3 regions of the Streptomyces sp. NPDC050508 genome follow, and region 2 is predicted to be linked to each of the others. Evidence: riboswitches for the same ligand, from Rfam matches in the RefSeq annotation. Region 2 holds a riboswitch; each other region holds the start of a gene.

What was found. A riboswitch is a leader RNA that binds a small molecule or an ion and turns the genes downstream of it on or off. The one in region 2 is predicted to bind cyclic di-AMP.
Positions count from the first base shown of each region.
Region 1: another riboswitch for cyclic di-AMP. It lies ahead of AB0I69_RS46780 (M23 family metallopeptidase); the one in region 2 lies ahead of AB0I69_RS35520 (transglycosylase family protein).
Region 3: another riboswitch for cyclic di-AMP. It lies ahead of AB0I69_RS23060 (NlpC/P60 family protein); the one in region 2 lies ahead of AB0I69_RS35520 (transglycosylase family protein).

Region 1 covers NZ_JBFAJJ010000033.1:39,671-47,256, forward strand. Annotated here, with positions in the region: gene AB0I69_RS46765 (DNA topoisomerase IV subunit A) at 1-453, opposite strand, end outside; gene AB0I69_RS46770 (pitrilysin family protein) at 780-2,135, shown strand; gene AB0I69_RS46775 (pitrilysin family protein) at 2,132-3,520, shown strand; cyclic di-AMP (ydaO/yuaA leader) riboswitch at 3,722-3,885, shown strand; gene AB0I69_RS46780 (M23 family metallopeptidase) at 3,899-4,654, shown strand; gene AB0I69_RS46785 (GntR family transcriptional regulator) at 4,842-5,546, shown strand; gene AB0I69_RS46790 (HPr family phosphocarrier protein) at 5,768-6,049, opposite strand; gene AB0I69_RS46795 (GNAT family N-acetyltransferase) at 6,238-7,586, shown strand, end outside.
Region 2 covers NZ_JBFAJJ010000015.1:141,287-146,927, reverse strand. Annotated here, with positions in the region: gene AB0I69_RS35525 (transglycosylase family protein) at 117-1,064, shown strand; cyclic di-AMP (ydaO/yuaA leader) riboswitch at 1,258-1,439, shown strand; gene AB0I69_RS35520 (transglycosylase family protein) at 1,449-2,135, shown strand; gene eno (phosphopyruvate hydratase) at 2,456-3,742, shown strand; gene AB0I69_RS35510 (septum formation initiator family protein) at 3,842-4,318, shown strand; partial or broken gene AB0I69_RS35505 (DUF501 domain-containing protein) at 4,360-4,809, shown strand; gene AB0I69_RS35500 (Ppx/GppA phosphatase family protein) at 4,960-5,641, shown strand, end outside.
Region 3 covers NZ_JBFAJJ010000008.1:2,010-9,595, reverse strand. Annotated here, with positions in the region: gene gndA (NADP-dependent phosphogluconate dehydrogenase) at 1-457, opposite strand, end outside; gene AB0I69_RS23080 (hypothetical protein) at 602-1,144, opposite strand; gene AB0I69_RS23075 (GtrA family protein) at 1,230-1,892, opposite strand; gene AB0I69_RS23070 (endonuclease/exonuclease/phosphatase family protein) at 2,145-3,005, shown strand; gene AB0I69_RS23065 (hypothetical protein) at 3,007-3,471, opposite strand; gene AB0I69_RS23060 (NlpC/P60 family protein) at 3,678-5,309, opposite strand; cyclic di-AMP (ydaO/yuaA leader) riboswitch at 5,318-5,491, opposite strand; gene AB0I69_RS23055 (DUF1996 domain-containing protein) at 5,826-7,586, shown strand, end outside.

The sequences.
Region 1 (7,586 bases), on a different contig from region 2:
GTCGATCGACTCGGTCATCAGGTTGGCAGCCTCGGACGGCCGGCACTCGGTGTACCGCATGGCGGCCGGCGGGTCGTCGTTGCCCAGCGAGCCGAAGTTGCCGTGGCCGTCGGCCAGCGGCACGCGCATGGAGAAGGGCTGGGCCATGCGCACCAGGGCGTCGTAGATCGACGCATCCCCGTGCGGGTGCAGCTTTCCCATTACTTCACCCACGACTCGCGCACACTTGACGTATCCGCGGTCGGGGCGCAGGCCCATCTCGTCCATCTGGTAGACGATGCGTCGGTGGACCGGCTTCAGGCCGTCCCGGGCGTCCGGCAGGGCTCGGGAGTAGATGACCGAGTACGCGTACTCAAGGTAGGAGCCCTGCATCTCGTCGACGACGTCGATGTCGAGGATCCGCTCCTCGAACGAGTCGTCGGGCGGCGGGGTCTTCGTGCTGCGGCGGGCCATCGCTGCCGGCTCCTCTTTTCTGGTCGCTCGCCTGGGGGTCGCTCCCCTTCGGCTCACTCTTGCTGAAGCGTGAACGGGGTCTGACGTGAACCATTGTGGACCGCGGCACTGACAACGCGGACCAGGACCCGGCGTCGGCCGCTCGGCTCCGTCGCCGACGGCTGCCGCGTGAGTCCACGTGTTGCGACTGCCGCAGGCTACGCGATCTCGCTCTGGGCGTACGTCCGCCGGGAACTTCGCCGACGGTGCGCACGCTTGCATACAGTGGCGGGACGAGCAGGATTTCTGCGGTTCCAGCCAGAGAATCCGCGATCGAAGGGACGTACATGCCCATGGGTCACACGGCCACCGCCGAGGCAGGATCCGGCGGTCTGACAGCGACCGAACACCGCCTGGCCAACGGTCTGCGCGTGGTCCTCTCCGAGGACCACCTGACCCCGGTCGCGGCGGTGTGCCTCTGGTACGACGTCGGTTCCCGCCACGAGGTCAAGGGGCGTACCGGCCTGGCTCACCTCTTCGAGCACCTGATGTTCCAGGGCTCCGGACAGGTGAAGGGCAACGGACACTTCGAACTGGTGCAGGGCGCGGGCGGTTCGCTCAACGGCACCACCAGCTTCGAGCGCACCAACTACTTCGAGACCATGCCCACCCACCAGTTGGAGCTCGCCCTCTGGCTGGAGGCCGACCGCATGGGCTCGCTTCTGGCCGCCCTGGACGAAGAGTCCATGGAGAACCAGCGGGACGTCGTCAAGAACGAGCGCCGCCAGCGCTACGACAACGTGCCCTACGGCACCGCGTTCGAGAAGCTGACCGCCCTCGCCTACCCGGAGGGCCACCCCTACCACCACACGCCCATCGGCTCGATGGCGGACCTGGACGCGGCCACCCTGGAGGACGCGCGTGCGTTCTTCCGCACCTACTACGCGCCCAACAACGCGGTCCTGTCCGTGGTCGGCGACATCGACCCCGAGCAGACACTCGCCTGGATCGAGAAGTACTTCGGGTCCATCGCGTCGCACGACGGCAAGCCCGCGCCCCGTGACGGTTCGCTGCCCGACTCGATGGGCGGGGAGCTGCGTGAGGTCGTCGTCGAGGAGGTCCCGGCCCGCGCCCTGATGTGTGCCTACCGGCTCCCGGAGGACGGCACGCGCGCGTCCGACGCGGCCGACCTCGCCCTCACCATCCTCGGCGGCGGCGAGTCCTCGCTCCTCTACAACCGCCTTGTACGGCGCGACCGTACGGCTGTTGCGGCCGGCTTCGGTCTGCTGCGGCTGGCCGGGGCGCCCTCCTTGGGCTGGCTGGACGTCAAGACGTCAGGTGACGTCGAGGTGCCGGTCATCGAGGCCGCCATCGACGAGGAGCTCGCCCGGTTCGCCGAGGAGGGCCCCACGGCCGAGGAAATGGAGCGCGCCCAGGCCCAGTTGGAGCGCGAGTGGCTGGACCGGCTCGGCACGGTCGCGGGCCGCGCCGACGAACTGTGCCGGTACGCCGTCCTGTTCGGCGACCCGCAGCTCGCCCTGACCGCCGTACAGCGCGTCCTGGACGTGACGGCGGAGGAGGTGCAGCAGGTCGCCAAGGCCCGCCTGCGCCCCGACAACCGCGCGGTGCTCGTGTACGAGCCCATCGCGGCCGAGGATGACGAAGCAGAGGCCGGCGACGAGAACGAGGAGGCGGCCAAGTGACCGAGCTCGCCACGATGGAATTCCACCCACAGCCCCAGGCCGGCGAGGCCAGGCCGTGGGCCTTCCCGGCCCCGGAGCGCGGGACGCTCGGCAACGGCCTGACCGTGCTGCGCTGCCACCGCCCCGGCCAGCAGGTCGTCGCCGTCGAGGTGCTCCTGGACGCGCCCCTGGAGGCCGAACCGGCCGGCCTGGACGGTGTCGCCACGATCACCGCGCGGGCCTTCTCCGAGGGCACCGACAAGCACTCCGCCGAGGAGTTCGCCGCCGAGCTGGAGCGCTCCGGCGCCACCCTCGACGCGCACGCCGACCACCCCGGACTGCGCCTGAGCCTGGAGGTCCCGGCCTCGCGCCTGGCCAAGGGCCTCGGCCTGCTGTCGGACGCCCTCAGGGCGCCCGCCTTCGCGGACAGCGAGGTCGAGCGGCTGGTGCGCAACCGCCTCGACGAGATCCCGCACGAGACGGCCAACCCGTCCCGCCGCGCGGCCAAGGAGCTCTCCAAGGAGCTGTTCCCGGCGACCTCGCGCATGTCGCGTCCGCGCCAGGGCACCGAGGAGACCGTCCAGAAGATCGACTCCGGTGCCGTACGCGCCTTCTACGAACGGCACGTTCGGCCGGCGACGGCCACCGTCGTGGTCGTCGGCGACCTCACCGGCATCGACCTGGACGCGCTTCTGGCCGACACCCTGGGTTCGTGGACGGGCTCCACCGCGCAGCCGCGTCCCGTGCCGCCGGTGACCGCCGACGACACCGGGCGGGTCGTGATCGTGCACCGTCCCGGCGCCGTCCAGACGCAGCTGCTCATCGGCCGCGTCGGTGCCGACCGGCACGACCGAGTGTGGCCCGCCCAGGTGCTCGGCACGTACTGCCTCGGTGGCACCCTCACCTCCCGCCTGGACCGCGTCCTGCGCGAGGAGAAGGGCTACACCTACGGTGTGCGGGCGTTCGGCCAGGTGCTGCGCTCGGCACCCGACGGCACGGGCGCGTCGATGCTCGCCATCAGCGGCTCCGTGGACACCCCGAACACCGGTCCCGCGCTGGACGACCTGTGGACGGTGCTCCGCAAGCTCGCCGAGGGCGGACTCACCGACACCGAGCGGGACATCGCCGTACAGAACCTCGTCGGGGTGGCGCCGCTCAAGTACGAGACCGCCGCGGCCGTCGCGAGCACGCTGGCCGACCAGGTCGAGCAGCACCTGCCCGACGACTACCAGGCGACGCTGTACCAGCAACTCGCCGCGACCGGCACCGTGGAGGCCACCGCGGCGGTCGTGAACGCCTTCCCGGTGGACCGTCTGGTGACGATCCTCGTCGGCGACGCGGAGCAGATCAAGGAGCCTGTGGAGGCTCTCGGCATCGGTGAAGTGACCGTCGTTCCGGCGGAGTAGACGGAGTAGCTGCACGCGCGCGTGGGGAGCCCTGGTGACTGAAGCGTCACCAGGGCTCCCTATTGTCCGAATTGGGGGAGAGGTTGCCCGTCTGCCCTGTGGCATACCCAACAAAAACCGTGATCCGTTTGGGGATTGAAAGTGACCCCCCTTAGCGTCGGTCCGGCTGTCCGTCAGGCACCGCGCCGCACTCGTGGCACCGGACAGTCATCGCCGAGTCCCCGTACGGCGCGAGCCAGGGGAGCCGGGGACCCACAAGAGTCCCTGGGGTGAATCGGACGCCCGCGCGCGTAGCGAGGGGGTCCGTAGGAGACCTTCCTGCTCCGAACCCGTCAGCTAACCCGGTAGGCGAGAAGGAAGGAAAGGACCAGCCACTACATGGCGTTCACCCGCGCCACCGGGAAGCACCGTCGCCCGAGCCGGACCCACCGCACTACCGTTCGTGTCGCGAGTGTCGCGGCCCTCACCACCACCGGCGTCGTCGGCACCCTCGCGAGCGCCCCCGCGTTCGCCACGGAATCCGCCGCCGAACAGACCGGCCTCACCCCCGTCATCGCCATGGGCGACTCCGTCGCCGAGAAGATCGACGCCCAGGCCGCCGCCCAGCAGCAGGCCGCGGCCGAGCAGGCCGCCAAGGAGGAGGCCCGCGCCAAGGCCGCCGCACTGGCCAAGGCGGAGCGCGAGGCCGAGGTACGCGCCGCCCGCGCCGCCGAGCGCGAGAAGCTCAACGCCTTCGTCGCCCCGGTCTACGGCTCGTACGTCTCCACCGGCTACAAGACCGGCGGTTCCCTGTGGTCCTCCGGTGCCCACACGGGCATCGACTTCCACGCCTCGACCGGCACCTCCGTGCACGCGGTGGGCTCCGGCACCGTCGTCGAGGCCGGCTGGGGAGGCTCGTACGGCAACCAGGTCGTGATCAAGATGGCCGACGGCATGTACACCATGTACGGCCACCTGTCGTCCATCGGCGTCTCCGTCGGCCAGAGCGTCACCCCGGGCCAGCAGATCGGCCTCTCCGGGGCGACCGGCAACGTCACCGGACCGCACCTCCACTTCGAGGCCCGCACGACCGCCGAGTACGGCTCCGACGTCGACCCCGTCGCCTACCTCCGCAAGCACGGTGTGAACGTCTGACGACTCGGCGCCGCACTTCCCGAAGCCCTGGCCCGCCGGCCGGGGCTTTCGGCGTTTCCGGAGCCCTCCTGTCCAAAAAATATCCATGGATTCCGGCCCGCCATCGGAAATTCCCGCTCATTGCAATAGAGTCACGGAACACACGTCAATCGTCGACGTTTCACGGGGATTAAGGCGGAGGTCGGACATGCGTATTCCGGCGCACTCGGTATGCACGGCGATCCGGGACGACATCGTCGCCGGTGTCTACGAGCGCGGCAGCCGGCTCACGGAGGAACTCCTCGCGCGCCGGTACGGGGTCTCGCGCGTCCCCGTCCGGGAGGCCCTGCGCACGCTGGAGGCCGAGGGGTTCGTGGTGACCCGGAGGCACGCGGGCGCGTGCGTCGCGGAACCGACCGAGCAGGAGGCCGCCGACCTGCTGGAGATGCGGATGCTGCTGGAGCCGCTCGGCGCCTCACGGGCCGCTCAGCGGCGCACTGAGGCCCACCTCAAGGTGCTGCGCGGCCTCGTCAGGCTGGGCCAGGAGCGCGCCAGGCGGGGCAACAGCGAGGATCTGCGCTCCCTGGGCAGCTGGTTCCACGAGACGCTGGCACAGGCCTCCGGGAGCCCCGCGCTGACCTCGATGCTGACCCAGCTGCGGCACAAGATCGCCTGGATGTACGCGGTGGACGCACCGGCCAACCCCGTGGAGTCCTGGGCCGAGCACGGGGCCATCGTGGACGCGGTGGCGCGCGGCGACAGCGAGCGGGCGCGGGCGATCACCGCCCTGCACACCGAGCGGGCGGGCACCGCGCACCGGCTGCGCTTTCCCGGCGGGGCGAACGGCGCGAACGGCACGGACCGTGTGAGGACTTCGCAACCTCCCGTAAACATGTCCGGCCTGCGGCATTAACACGGGCACCGTATACAAAGAGGAGATAATTCGCGGGGGATTATTTCTGCTGCCCGTAAGTGGAATTGCGAAGGGCTCGCCCGGTAATTCGGACGAGCCCTTCGAGGTTGCGGTACATCGTTTTTGCGGCGAAAGCGCCGCAACCATCAATTGAGGAACCCCGATGGCGCGCAACCACCTCCGCGAGAGCGGCGCCGGTTTAGGCGCAAAGGGGGCGTGCCTCAGACGGTCTCGGGGAGTTCCTCAAGACCTTCGGCGACCAGCTTCGCCAGCCGGTCGAGGGCCGCGTCGGCGCCCTCGGCCTCGGAGGCGAGGACGATCTCCTCGCCGCCCTGGGCGCCCAGGCCCAGGACCGCGAGCATGGAGGCCGCGTTGACGGGGTTGCCGTCGGCCTTGGCGATCGTCACGGGGATACCCGCGGCCGTGGTGGCCCGGACGAAGATGGAGGCGGGGCGGGCGTGAAGGCCCTCCGCCCAGCCGACGTTGACGCGGCGCTCAGCCATGTGATGCTGCCCTTCAGAGTCTCAGGGTTGTCTAGACCAGTTTCCCACACGTGAAGCGAGCCCGGACCAGTCCTGTGGACCGTCCGGAGCGAGGAGTCGGACCGCGGCCTCGGCCCGACTTCTCCTTGCTGCTTTCTCCCACAGACTGCCTCGCGCCGTTGTCGGACGCGAGCCGTACGCTGGGGCCCATGCAGACCTCGTCGGACCGGCACGAGTACCCCGCCCACTGGGAAGCCGACGTGGTGCTGCGCGACGGGGGTACCGCGCGCGTCAGGCCCATCACCGTCGACGACGCCGATCGCCTGGTCAGCTTCTACGAGCAGGTCTCCGACGAGTCGAAGTACTACCGCTTCTTCGCGCCGTATCCTCGCCTGTCCGCCAAGGATGTCCACCGCTTCACGCACCACGACTTTGTGGACCGGGTGGGACTCGCGGCCACCGTCGGCGGCGAGTTCATCGCCACCGTACGCTATGACCGCATTAGTGCCGACGGGCGTGCCGCCTCCGCACCGGCGGACGAGGCCGAGGTCGCCTTCCTGGTGCAGGACGCGCACCAGGGGAGGGGTGTCGCCTCCGCCCTCCTGGAGCACATCGCGGCCGTCGCCCGCGAGCGCGGCATCCGCCGCTTCGCCGCCGAGGTGCTCCCCGCCAACAACAAGATGATCAAGGTGTTCACGGACGCCGGCTACACCCAGAAACGCAGCTTCGAGGACGGCGTCGTACGCCTGGAGTTCGACCTCGAACCCACGGACCGGTCCCTCGCCGTGCAGCGCGCGCGGGAGCAGCGCGCCGAAGCGCGGTCCGTACGACGGCTGTTGGTGCCCGGCTCGGTCGCCGTCGTCGGCGTGGGCCGCGCGACCGGCGGGGTGGGCCGCAGCGTTCTCGACAACATCAGGGACGCCGGGTTCACCGGCGGCCTGTACGCCGTGAACAAGGCCTTCCCCGAGGAGCTGAAGGAACTCGACGGGGTGCCGGCGCACCGCTCGGTGCGCGACATCGAAGGCCCCGTCGACCTCGTGGTCGTCGCCGTCCCGGTCGAGTACGTCCCCGAGGTCGTCACCGAGTGCGGTGAGCACGGGGTGCAGGGGCTCGTCGTGGTCACCGCCGGTTACGCCGAGAGCGGCCCCGAGGGACGCGAGCGCCAACGCGAACTCGTGCGCCACGCGCGCACGTACGGCATGCGCATCATCGGGCCGAACGCCTTCGGCGTCATCAACACCGCCGCCGACGTACGGCTGAACGCGTCCCTCGCGCCCGAGATGCCACGCCCCGGACGCATCGGGATGTTCGCGCAGTCCGGCGCCATCGGCATCGCCCTGCTCTCCCGGCTGCACCGACGCGGCGGCGGGGTCACCGGGGTCACGGGTGTGTCCACCTTCGTGTCGTCCGGCAACCGCGCGGACGTGTCCGGCAACGACGTCCTTCAGTACTGGTACGACGACCCCGACACCGACGTCGCCCTCATGTACCTGGAGTCCATCGGCAACCCCCGCAAGTTCACCCGCCTCGCCCGGCGCACGGCGGCGGCGAAGCCACT
Region 2 (5,641 bases):
ATCTCCGTGGCATTAACTTGTGACAAGTGATCGACTGTGGGTACGTTCACGTACCAGCGCGGCGCCCCGAACCATCCGCCGCGCGGTTCCCCCGCCGTCACGCGAAAGGCCTCCGCATGCTCTCCGGGAACGGTCGTCACCGTCGCCCCCGTCAGGCTCCGGCACTCCTTGTCGCGGCCGGCGTGACCGGCTCCGCCATCGCCATCCCGCTCCTCGGCGCCGCCGCCGCGAACGCCGCCGACGGCACCACCTGGGACAAGGTGGCCGAGTGTGAGACCGGCGGCTCCTGGAGTGAGAACAGCGGCAACGGCTACTACGGCGGACTACAGATGTCCCAGGACGAATGGGACAAGTACGGCGGCCTCGACTACGCGCCGAGCGCCGACCTGGCCAGCCGCTCCCAACAGATAGCCGTCGCCGAGAAGATCCTCGACGCCAAGGGGACCTCCGCGTGGATGACCTGCGCGTTGATCTCCGGCCTCACCGCGACCTCGGGTTCGACGGGCGTCGACACGGGAGTCGCGAGCGACTCGCCGTCGGCCGGCGCGACGGACTCCTCGGGCTCCTCCGACTCGTCCGCTTCATCTGGATTGTCCGACTCCGGCACCACGGACTCGACTTCGTCCGACTCCTCCACCGGCGACCCGTCGAGCAGTCCCTCGCCCACCGCGACGGAAAAGTCCACAGACTCCACCAAGTCCGACAAGTCCACCATTCCTTTCGCGGCCGACGACTCGGCGACCGCATCCCCGAAACTCGATGAATCGGACAACTCGGAGCAGGCGGTGGGCAAGTGGAGCCTCGTCGACACCGGCGCGCTCGATGGTGGCGTGAGTGAGCAGAGTGCCGGGAAGCATCGCGGTGCCAGTGCCGAGGAGAGCGTGTCGCCGCAGACGTACACCGTCCGCGCCGGCGACTCCCTCGCGTCCATCGCCGACTCCCTTGGCTTCGACGGCGGATGGCGTGCGCTCTACGCCGAGAACAAAAAGGTGATAGGCGCTGATCCGACCCAGATCGCCGCCGGTCAGACCTTGGACGTCGGTACGGAAGCGGACGAAAAGTAGCAAGCGAACAGCGGGAGTTCACGTCACGCTTCGAGTCGAATGTCCGGTTTGATCAAAGTGTGGGATGAGTCTCAGAAGCCCTGATCGTCTTTGAAATTCCGCCGATTCCGTGTCTACGGTCAAGGCCGCTCGTCACCACGAGCCCCGGCTGCCGCACACGCCGAGTCCTGCCAGCGGCCTCCGGGAACAGTCGTCGCGTCAAGCGCCGTAGGCAGGAGCGGGGGACCCAAGGTAAGCGCCGGGCCCGGGAGTTGAGAGACGACCGGAACCGGCTTGGGGTGAAGTCGTGCCTCGTACGAGACGTACGAGCACGGCCGGGCAACTCACACGGCCCGAACCCGACAGCTCACCTCGCAGGCGTCGGTGAGGGGATTGGGATTTTCCATGCTGTTTTCCAGCAAGGGCAAGCACCGCCGTCCGTCCAAGGCCACCCGCGTCGCCACGCTCGCCGGTGTCACCGGTGTCGCGATAGCCGCCCCGCTGATGGCCACCGGCAGCGCCTCCGCCGCCACGGCCTCGGAGTGGGACACGGTCGCCAGCTGCGAGTCCGGCGGCAACTGGTCCATCAACACCGGTAACGGCTACTACGGCGGCCTGCAGTTCTCCGCCTCGACGTGGGCCGCGTACGGCGGCACCGCCTACGCCTCCACCGCGAACCAGGCCTCCAAGTCCCAGCAGATCGCCGTAGCCGAGAAGGTTCTCGCAGCCCAGGGCAAGGGTGCCTGGCCCACCTGTGGCACCGGCCTCTCCAGCGCCACCTACTCCGGCGGCAGCTCCAGCTCGTCGAGCAGCTCCAGCTCCTCCAAGAGCACCACCGAGCGCTCCACGACCGACACCACCGCCTCCCGCTCCGCCGAGCGCCCGGCCGCCAAGAAGACCGTCACCACCCCGACCGGCAAGAAGGTCAAGAAGGGTGACGGCGAGTACAAGGTCGTCAAGGGCGACAGCCTCAGCTCCATCGCCGAGAAGCACAAGGTGAAGGGCGGCTGGCAGCAGCTGTTCAAGCTGAACAAGGACATCATCGACGACGCCGACGTCATCTTCCCGGGCCAGCAGCTTCACCTGAAGTGACAGCCTGAAGTGACATACAGGTCTCTCAGCTGAACCACAGCGCCCTCACATCCGTGGTGTCCATCATGGAGACCTCGTGAGGGTCACCCCCGTCCCCCACGGGCTCCCCGCTCCGGTGCGTGTTCCCCCGTACGCACCGGGGCGGGGCTTTTTGTGTCCCCGTGTTCTTCCACGGGACTCTTTGTTCCGTTCGGAAACAATTTACTCTCGGTTCTGTCCAACAGACGGCCGACCGGATGGCCAATCGCCCGGAGCCGGTTAGGCTCGTCTCGCAGAGCCGCTGCGGTGTTGCCGTAGCCGCGTCAGATCCCAAGAAGGAGATGCTCGTGCCGTCCATCGACGTCGTCGTAGCCCGGGAAATCCTGGACTCCCGAGGCAACCCCACGGTCGAGGTCGAGGTCGGCCTCGACGACGGCAGCACGGGTCGTGCCGCCGTTCCGTCCGGCGCCTCCACGGGTGCCTTCGAGGCCATCGAGCTGCGTGACGGTGACCCCAACCGCTACGGCGGCAAGGGTGTCGAGAAGGCCGTCCTCGCCGTCATCGAGCAGATCGGCCCGGAGCTCGTCGGCTACGACGCCACCGAGCAGCGCCTGATCGACCAGGCGATGTTCGACCTGGACGCCACCGACAACAAGGGCTCGCTCGGCGCCAACGCCATCCTCGGCGTCTCCCTTGCCGTCGCGCACGCCGCGTCCGAGGCCAGCGACCTCCCCCTCTTCCGCTACCTCGGCGGTCCGAACGCGCACTTGCTGCCCGTTCCGATGATGAACATCCTGAACGGCGGCTCGCACGCCGACTCGAACGTGGACATCCAGGAGTTCATGATCGCCCCGATCGGCGCGGAGTCCTTCTCCGAGGCGCTGCGCTGGGGCGCCGAGGTCTACCACACCCTCAAGAAGGTGCTGAAGACCAAGGGCCTGTCCACCGGCCTCGGCGACGAGGGCGGCTTCGCCCCGAACCTGGAGTCCAACCGCGCCGCCCTCGACCTCATCATCGAGGCCATCAAGCAGGCCGGTTACGTCCCCGGCGAGCAGATCGGGCTCGCGCTCGACGTCGCCGCGTCCGAGTTCTACAAGGACGGCAAGTACGAGTTCGAGGGCAAGTCCCGCTCGGCCGCCGAGATGACCGAGTACTACGAGGAGCTCGTGGCGGCCTACCCGCTCGTCTCCATCGAGGACCCGCTGTACGAGGACGACTGGGCCGGCTGGAAGGTCATCACCGACCGCATCGGCGACAAGGTCCAGATCGTCGGCGACGACCTCTTCGTCACCAACCCCGAGCGCCTCGCCCGCGGCATCGAGGAGGGCACCGCCAACGCCCTGCTCGTCAAGGTGAACCAGATCGGCTCGCTGACCGAGACCCTGGACGCCGTCGAGATGGCCCAGCGCAACGGCTTCAAGTGCATGATGTCCCACCGCTCCGGCGAGACCGAGGACACCACCATCGCCGACCTCGCCGTCGCGGTGAACTGCGGCCAGATCAAGACCGGCGCCCCGGCCCGCTCGGACCGCGTCGCCAAGTACAACCAGCTGCTCCGCATCGAGGAGATCCTCGACGACGCGGCGGAGTACGCCGGCCGCAGCGCCTTCCCGCGCTTCAAGGGCTGAGCCGTACAGGGCTAAGCCTTAGCCAGTCGTACGTACGTCCCCGCACCCGGTCCCGTACCGTGTGCGGGGACGTACGCGCGTGTGAAGGGGAGGCGGGACATGGCCGTGAAGGACCGGGACCGGTTCTCCACCGCGACCAGGCTCAAGCTGCTCGGCGAGCAGACGGCGGCCCGTGTCTACCGCTCCCAGACCAAACGGCAGGCCCGCCGCTCCCGGCTCACCGGCCGGGCGGCCCTCCTCGCCCTGGTGCTGTGCTCGCTGATCGTGGCGCTGGCGTACCCGATAAGGCAGTACGTCTCCCAGCGCGCCGAGATCTCCGATCTCCAACGGCAGCAGGAGCAGGCGCGGCAGCGCGTCGAGCAGCTGCGCGACCTCAAGGCACGCTGGCAGGACGACTCGTACGCGGAGCAGCAGATCCGGCAGCGGCTGCACTACGTGATGCCCGGGGAGACGGGTTACATCGTGATCGACCCGGACGCGGCGAAGCAGTCGCGCGCGGAACTGGGGGCGGCCGACCGCCCGTGGTACTCGAACGTCTGGGACGGCGTGGACAAGTCCGACGCCTCCGACCAGTGACACCGAACTGACAGACACTCCAGAGAGACTCTCGTACAGGCATGGAAACGCCCCCGCCGCCCACTCCGCGCACCGAGCCCACCGACGCCGATGTCGAGGCCTTCAAGCAGCAGCTCGGGCGTCCGCCGCGCGGCCTGCGCGCGATCGCCCACCGCTGCCCGTGCGGACAGCCGGACGTGGTGGAGACGGCCCCCCGTCTCCCCGACGGCACCCCCTTCCCGACGACGTACTACCTGACGTGCCCGAAGGCCGCTTCGGCGATCGGCACGCTGGAGGCGAACGGCGTCATGAAGGAGATGACGGAGCGACTGGGGACCGACCCCGAACTCGCCGCCGCGTACCGCGCCGCCCACGAGGACTACCTCGCACGCCGCGACGCCATCGAGGTCCTGGAGGGCTTCCCGAGCGCGGGCGGCATGCCGGACCGCGTGAAGTGCCTGCACGTCCTGGTGGGCCACTCCCTGGCCGCGGGCCCGGGCGTCAACCCGCTCGGCGACGAGGCGATCGCGATGCTGCCGGAGTGGTGGGCGAAGGGCGCGTGCGTACAGCCGCTCGCGGCCCCGGACCCGGCCGACGAACTGCCCGCCGAGAACGCCGACCCCGCCGCGATCCGCAGCACGTACTTCTCCTACGTCCCGCTGCTGGAGGAGGGCTTCAGCCGCGTCGCGGCGGTCGACTGCGGTACGAACTCCATCCGGCTGCTCGTCGCGGACGTGAACCCGGCCACGGGTGAACTGCGGGAGCTGGACCGGCGGATGACGATCGTGCGGCTCGGCCAGGGCGTGGACAAGACCGGCGAGCTGGCCCCCGAAGCGCTGGAGCGGACGTTCGCGGCCTGCCGTGAGTACGCGGAGGTGATCCGGGAGAAGGGCGCCGACAAGGTCCGTTTCGTGGCCACCTCGGCCTCCCGTGACGCCTCGAACCGCGACGACTTCGTCCGTGGCGTCGTGGACATCCTGGGTGTCGAGCCCGAGGTGATCACCGGCGACGAGGAGGCGGAACTCTCCTTCACCGGCGCGACCAAGGAACTGACGGGCCGAGACGACCTGGCCAAGCCCTACCTGGTAGTGGACATCGGCGGCGGCTCCACGGAGTTCGTCGTCGGCGACGACCAGGTCCGCGCCGCCCGCTCCGTGGACATCGGCTGCGTCCGCATGACCGAGCGTCACCTGGTCCGCGACGGCAAGGTCACCGACCCGCCGACCCCGGACCAGATCACCGCGATGCGCGCCGACATCGAGGCTGCCCTCGACCTCGCCGAGAAGACGGTCCCGCTGCGCGAGGCCCGCACCCTGGTCGGCCTGGCCGGCTCGGTCACCACGG
Region 3 (7,586 bases), on a different contig from region 2:
TGATCGACGGCCCGTTCAGTGCGCCCTCCTCGCCGCCGGAGACCCCGGCGCCGACGAAGTGCAGGCCCTGTTCGCGCAGGGCGGCCTCGCGGCGGCGGGTGTCGGCGAAGTGGGCGTTGCCGCCGTCGATGATCATGTCGCCGGGCTCCATGAGCGCGGCGAACTCGTCGATGACGGCGTCGGTGGCCGGGCCGGCCTGCACCATGATCATCAGGCGGCGGGGGCGTTCGAGCGCGGCCACGAACTCCTGTGCCGTCTCGGCCGGGACGAAGGCGCCCTCGTCGCCGTACTCCTTCATCAACTCATGGGTGCGGTGCGGCGATCGGTTGTGGACGGCGACCGTGTAGCCGTTGCGGGCGAAGTTGCGGGCCAGGTTGCGGCCCATCACACCCAGGCCGGTGACACCGATCTGGGCGGTTCCGTCGGCAGCGGGGTTGTGCGGTGCGGATGCGTTCATGGGGTGCCTGTTCTCCGAGTCGGTGACGTGGCGGGTCGGCGCGGGGCGCCCATGACCGCAGGTACGTCTGTGATCGCGAATTGACTCGAAATCCGGGAACCCGATTCGCGATCGGCTCCGGCAGCCCGCCGTCGGACCGTGGTCTCAGCAGCCCGTGCCGGTCGGGGCGAACTCCATCCGCGCGTGCTCGTCCGTGCCGACGGCCTGGTCGTAGGTGACGCGCGTGACCTGGTACCAGACGTCGTCCCTGCCCGTGTCGCCGCCGACGTCGTCCAGGCTCACGCACCACTGCTCCTTGCGGACGAGCCGGGTGTACGTCTCGGTGCCACTGCGCACCTTCGCGCACTTCCGGTACCGCTCTGTGGTGTACCAGGTGCGGGTCTTCTTCTTCGTGCCCGTTCCCGAACTGCTCGTGTGCCGGACCTGCTTGGTGGCCGACGAGCACTTCGTGACCGTGTGCGGTCGAGTGGCCTTCACCGTCTTCTTGGCGAGATGACGGACCGAGTCCCTGAGCCCGGTCACGGTGTCGGGTGTGGGCTGGGCCTTCTGCGCCGTGCTGCCACTGCTCTGACTGGCATCGGTCGCGGAATGCGTACTCCCGTCGATCCCGCCCCCGCCGCCGCACGCGCTGAGTGCGCCGATCAGAAGTGCCGCCAACGCGCCCGATATCACTCGCCTGTTGAACATGTCCCCCGCCGAATGTGTTGTGGAAGCGGTCAGCGTAACTGATCACCGGGGGACACCTGCGGGCCTCGGGCCTGCGCTTTCGCCGCTACAAGGCCCCCGCGACGGCCGGAGCCGCCGACCTCACCGATACGAGGGAGGGATGCCCGGGTTTCCACGACTCGCTCGCCGCAGTGGCCGCCCTCGCCGGGAGCGGGAAGCCGCCGTGCCGGTTGAGCGCCCGGGCGGGCCGCGGGGCTGTCGTGCGCACGGGAACCGGAATCAGCACCGGCACCGGCACCGGCGAGGACACCGTCTCGATCGTGTCCTTCGTGCGGTCGCGACCGGTGGCGAAGACGTACAGGCGCAGGAGCAGGAAGCGGGCGAGGCCGGCGAGACCGGAGGCGCCGAGGTAGACGATCTGCTCGGTGAGCATCCCGGGCGACGACTGCACCAGGTGCAGGACGAACATCGCGGCGCAGGTCACCGCGTAGGCCGCCGCGGCCGAGCCCGCCGACTGCCAGTGCCCGCGCCATCCGGCGGGCCGGCCCGACCCGAAGGTGAAGCGGGCGTGCAGCTCCGTGCACAGGAGGGTGGAGGCGACGGTGATCAGCGCGTTCGCCACCGCCCAGGGCAGCTGCTCGGCCAGCAGTGCCACGGCGCCGCTGGAGAGGAGTCCGACACCTCCGCCCAGTGCCACGAACCGGGCGAAGGAGGCCAGCGGGCCCGGGGCCGCCGGGGTACGGGGCGCGTCGTCCATGGCGGTCTCCATCCGCTCCGTACGCTGCGCCTCCTGATACGGCCGCGTAAGTTTGCTTGACTTACTCAACTATAGCGGTTTGCTTGAGTTACGCAAGTAGAGTTTCCGGGGTGGTGTTCCTGAGCCGCACCCCGGAAACCTCGGCCCATGCGAAGATCGCTACCCCTGCCCGCCGACACGCAGGGGGACGACAGGATGACGACGGCCCGGCCGATACGCGAACCCATGGCCCTGCCGACCGGCATGGGCTGACCGGAGGTGATCATGGGTGACTTACGGGTGAGGTGCGCGACGTTCAACGTGCTGCACGGGCAGTTGGTCCGGCCGGACGGCCGCCCGGCGCCCGCACACCCCGACGATCCCTCGGCACCGCTCGCCGAAGCCGTCGCGGGCCTGGACGCCGATGTGATGGCCCTCCAAGAGGTCGACCGCTTCCAGGAACGGTCCGGTGGCGTCGATCAGGCCGCGGTCGCCGCCGACGCGCTGGGCGCACGCGACTGGCGTTACGCGACGGCGCTGCACAGCCGTTTCGTGCCGGGCCGGTGCTGGGTCCTCGACCCGGCCGAGCCCGAGATGCGCGTCCACGGCCCCCAGGCTCAGGAGCCCGAAGTCCCTTCGCAGGGCGTCGCGTTGCTGTCCAGACTCCCGGTCCACGAGTGGCGGGCCCTACGGCTCCCCGCGGGGCCCTTGGCCGTGCCGCTGCGGGTCGCCGGGCGGGCCGCTCCGACGCTGGCCCGCGACCAGCCCCGGGCCGCGCTGGCCGCCGTGCTGGAAGGACCGCACGGCCCGTTCACCGCGGTGGCCGTCCACCTCTCGTTCGTACCGGGCTGGAACGTCGGCCAACTGCTCACCGTCCGCCGCTGGATCGCCGGCCTTCCCCAACCCCAGCTGCTGCTGGGCGACTTCAACCTGATCGGCGCGCTGCCCCGGGTCGCCCTCAACGCGACCGCGCGGCGCGGCTGGCGGGGTCCCGCCCGGCAGGCGACCTTCCCCTCGCACCGCCCGCGCGTCCAGTTCGACCACATCCTGGCGAGAGGGCTGGGTGCGGACGCCATAGGGGCAGCGCATACGCCGAGCACGGCGATCTCGGACCACCGGCCGCTGGTGGTGGAGCTGTCCCTCTGAGTCAGTTCCACAGGGGATAGGTCACGACGTGCGCGAACTGGTCCGGCCTCCCGGCGGTGTACGTCAGGCTGATCCGACCGTACTGCCGCACTCCCGGATGCCGCTTCCACTGCTGCGGGTCGTCGAGCCGGACGACGACCGGGTACGAGTGGAACTTGCCTGCCGCACAGTAGGGCTTGCAGTCGTTCACCACGTTGAAGCCCGTGGCCGTCGCGGAGTTGTCGTTCCAGTACGACCAATGCAGCGATGTCAGACGGCTGTTGCCGTCGCCGCAGGCGAGCATGAAGTCGGTCGGACGCACCTCGGGATGCCAGAGGCAGTCGACGAGCACGGGGTCTTCGAGTTGCCGGTGGGCGGCCGGTACCGCGCGCACTGTCGCCGGGGCCGCGGACGAGGTGCCCACGGCCGGTGCGAGCAGGGCGGCGGCACAGACCGTGACGACTCCCACCATGGTGTGTTTGTACATGTCCGCTCCCGGCCGCCTGTTCGTACTCGTCGCTCCACACCCGCACAGCGGTGGACCCGCCTGCCGAGGCACGGTCGTCGTCTCTCTTCTCGTTCGACGCTACGACCGTGTCCGGGGTTCCACCACTCCTGTGGACCAACGACACGGGCCGCCGAGAGTGTCGGGGTGTGGGCGACCGGGGCCGGAGATGCCCGGCCCCGAGCGGATCAGGCGGGCCGTACGGCGCCCCGGATGGCGGCGGAACCGGCGTAGAAGATCGACTCCTCGCGGATGGGTGTTCCCGGGCTCGGCGCGTGGATCATCAGGCCGTTGCCGGTGTAGAGGCCGACGTGGTCGATGCTGTCGTAGAAGAAGATCAGGTCCCCGGGGCGGATGTCCGCGAGGGGGACGAGCGCGCCGGCGCCCGACTGTTCCTGGGCGGTGCGCGGGAGCAGGACGCCCGCGGCCTTCCAGGCGGCCTGGGTGAGGCTGGAGCAGTCGTACGCGTCCGGTCCTGCGGCGCCCCACAGGCAGGGCCTGCCGATCTGCGCGCGAGCGAAGGCGAGCGCGGTGCCGGTCTTGCTGTGCGTGGTGGGGTCCTGCACCGCGACGGGTGCCGGGCTCATTGTCGGGGCCGGGGGGAGGTTGATCTCCGGGGCCATCGTCGGAGCTGTGGGCAGTGTGAACTCGGGGGCGGCGGGCGGGGCCGCGGCGAAGGAGACTTCGGCGGCGGGGGCGGTCGGCTGCCACTCCTGTTGCGGCGGGCGCCAGTCCGGTTCCGGTGTCGTGTACCAGGTGGGCTGCTCGGGCACCATCGGAATCTGCCCGGTCGACCAGGCAGGCTGTTCGGTAACCATGGGCATCTGCCCGGTGGACCAACTCGGTTGCTCGGTGACCACGGGCATTTGGCCGGTGGACCAGGCAGGCTGTTCGGTAACCATGGGCATCTGCCCGGTGGACCAACTCGGCTGCTCGGTGACCACGGGCATTTGGCCGGTGGACCAGGCGGGCTGTTCGGTAACCATGGGCATCTGCCCGGTGGACCAAGTCGGTTGCTCGGTCACCATCGGTATCTGGCCGGTGGACCACGTCGGCTCCGGGGCGGGCCAGGAGGTTTCCGGGCTCGACCAGGGGGTGTTCGCCGGGGCGGGTTCGGTGCGCGGAGCGGCGATGTACGGGAGCAGCTCCAGGTCCGCGGTGAGCGGGTCGAACACAGGCGCCGGGGCGGCCGCCACGGCGAATTGCTGCGGCTCCATGGCGGGCGTGCGAGGCACCTCGATGGCGGGCACGGGCGACAGGTCGAGGACGGTGGCCTGCGGCATCTGAGCCATCTGCTGCATCTGGGGTGCTTGCGGCGCGGCAGGCGGTAGTGCGGCGACGGGGCCGGCCGTCAACTCCGCGACAGGAGCGGCGAATTGCGGGGCGACTGGCTCCGGTACGGCAGTCCCCGCGGTCAGCTCGGCCACGGCGCGGCCGGGCTGTGCTTCGAGTGCTCGGCCGCCGCCTTCGGGCTCGGGGCGTCGTTCGGATCGCTCGGGCGGGGCTTCCGCCGAGCGGGCGGGAGTCCTGCGGGGCGGCAGGATCGCCGGTACGGTCGGACCCAGTTGAGCGCGAGCACGGTCGAACAACTGCCGAGTGACGGCGTCTTGAGCGGGGTCGGAAGGACGCGACGCGCTGGGACGGGGCTCGACACGCTGGCGCGGAGCCCCGGACATCTTGCGTGTGGCGTTGTAGTTTCCGGTGGCCGTCTCGGCCCTGTCGTAAAGGGAGTTGATCCGCCGCTGGACTTCGTCACGGCTGGGTCGGTCGTCCACGGTGGGGCCACTGCCTCCGGTGCGCGTACTTCGTTCTGCCGGCATGGCAGACGTGCTCCTTCCGTATCGCGCCTACCGAGTTAGCTGTCGGGTTCGGGCGGTCGATCACGGAAGGATTGCCCTACGACCCTTGCCCGGAGGGGCAGTTGGGCCGATTCACCCCAAGTCGGTTGGGTCCTCGGCTCCGGCTGTCGCGAGCGACACGCCGGACTCGGCGCAAACCGTGCGGCCCGGCGCTGCTCGCCGGAGTAGGTCGTACGGTCTGAGCGTCAACTTAGCCAACGTGTGTGCCTCGTGTGAAGGTTGAAGCGCGATATGTCCGATACGTTTTTGTGACCTTTACCTCTCCCAAACGTGTCACGGGCTCATGAGCCCGCCGGGTCGGGTGATCCATATGAGGTCGCTATGAATTTTTGGGACGGTTGAACACATCGGCATCCGGCTCCGTATTGGGACGGGGGATTTCCATGCCGGGACGATCCGGGCCGACCGATACGTGTAGGAGCAACTTCCTTGGCACGCAACACGCGCAGACGCCCCACGGGCGCACGACGCGCGACGATGGCAGCAGTCGCCCTGATGCTGGGCGGCGGAGGACTGGTGGCGGCGAACGTCTACGCGTCGGCGTCCGAAGGCGGTTGGGGCGGTGACTCGTCCCAACAGGGGTCTCCCGATGCAGCATCGAGTGGCGCGACGATCGACTGCCCGGACATCGGCACCCAGTTGACGACGGTCCCCGACGAGGCGAAGACCGAGGTCGACGCCCAACTCGCGCTTCTGGACCAGCAGATAACCGAGGCCTACCAGAAACTGAAGGACTCGACGGAGTCCATACGCCAGGACGCCTCCTTCGCCGACAACGCGATCATGAATCCGTTGAAGGAGAAGCGGGCCGCGACCATCGGACGGATCGACGACGCCATCGCACGCGTCGGGGACCGTCCGGAGGGACTCGACGCGCTCGCCGGCTGCACCCTGATCGCTCCCACGAACGGCGACCAGAACGGCAGCTCCAGCGGCGGCGACCAGAGCGGTAGCGCCGCCCCGACCGGCCAGGGCCAGCAGCAGTCCACCAACGGGCCCGTCGCCTCGGACTACGCGGACATCACCTCCGTACAGCCCAACGTGAACACTCCGCAGGAGCAGGCCGACGCCTCCCGCGGCACGTTCGTCACCGCGTGTGGCGTGAACGAGAACGGCCTGTTCAACTCCGACAACGTGATCGTCGCCCCCGGTGTCACCAACGGCGCCCACCACTTCCACGACTACATCGGCAACCAGTCCAACAACGCCTTCGCCAGCGACGACGATCTGGCGAAGGCCGACACGAGCTGCGAGAACCCGGGCGACAAGTCCACTTACTACTGGCCCGTGTTGCGCCTGCAGAACGGCAAGCAGGAGCGGGACGCGGACAAGCCCGGCGGTGGCACCGAGGGCAACTCCGGTCAGATCGTCACGGCCAAGGCGGCCACGCTGACGTTCGTGGGCAACGCGAAGAGCAAGGTCGTCGCGATGCCGCGCCTCCTGCGCATCATCACCGGCGACGCGAAGGCCTTCGTGAACGGCCCGGCCAATGCCAACGCCTCCTGGAGTTGCACCGGTTTCGAGGACCGGCAGCTCAAGGACAAGTACCCGCTGTGCCCGGCGGGCAGTGATGTGGTGCGCACCTTCAAGTTCCAGAGCTGCTGGGACGGCCGCAACATCGACAGCGCCAACCACCGCACCCACGTGGCCTTCGAGGCCGCCGACGGCTCCTGCCCTGCGGGCTTCGAGGCCATTCCGCAGCTGGTGCAGCGGATCGTCTACGACGTGGAGGCGCCGAGCCTCCAGGACGGCGGCAAGACGACCCCGCTGTTCGCGGTGGACTCCTTCCCCGAGCAGCAGCACAAGCCCGTCACCGACCACGGCGACTTCATCAACGTCTTCGACGAGGGCCTGATGAAGGACATGGTCAACTGCATCAACAACGGCGAGAAGTGCGGCGCCGGCACGAACAACGACCCCGGGGGCTCGGGTTCCGGGTCCGGTTCGGGTGGCGGCTCCGGCACGGGTGGTGGCTCGGGTTCGAGTGGCGGCTCCGGTTCGGGCGGAGGTTCGGGTGAGCCGCAGGAGTCCCCGACGGCCACCGACACTGCTACGGCGTCGCCCACCGCGACCGCGTCCGACGAGCCCGGCGGCAACGAGGGAAGTGGCGGCAACGGCGGCAACGGTGACCAGCCCACCGCGGATCCCGCGACGAGCGCCCCGGACACCGAGACAAACGCCCCCGAGCCCACCGACACCCAGACCACCGACCCCGGTGACTTGACGACCGCCGTCTCG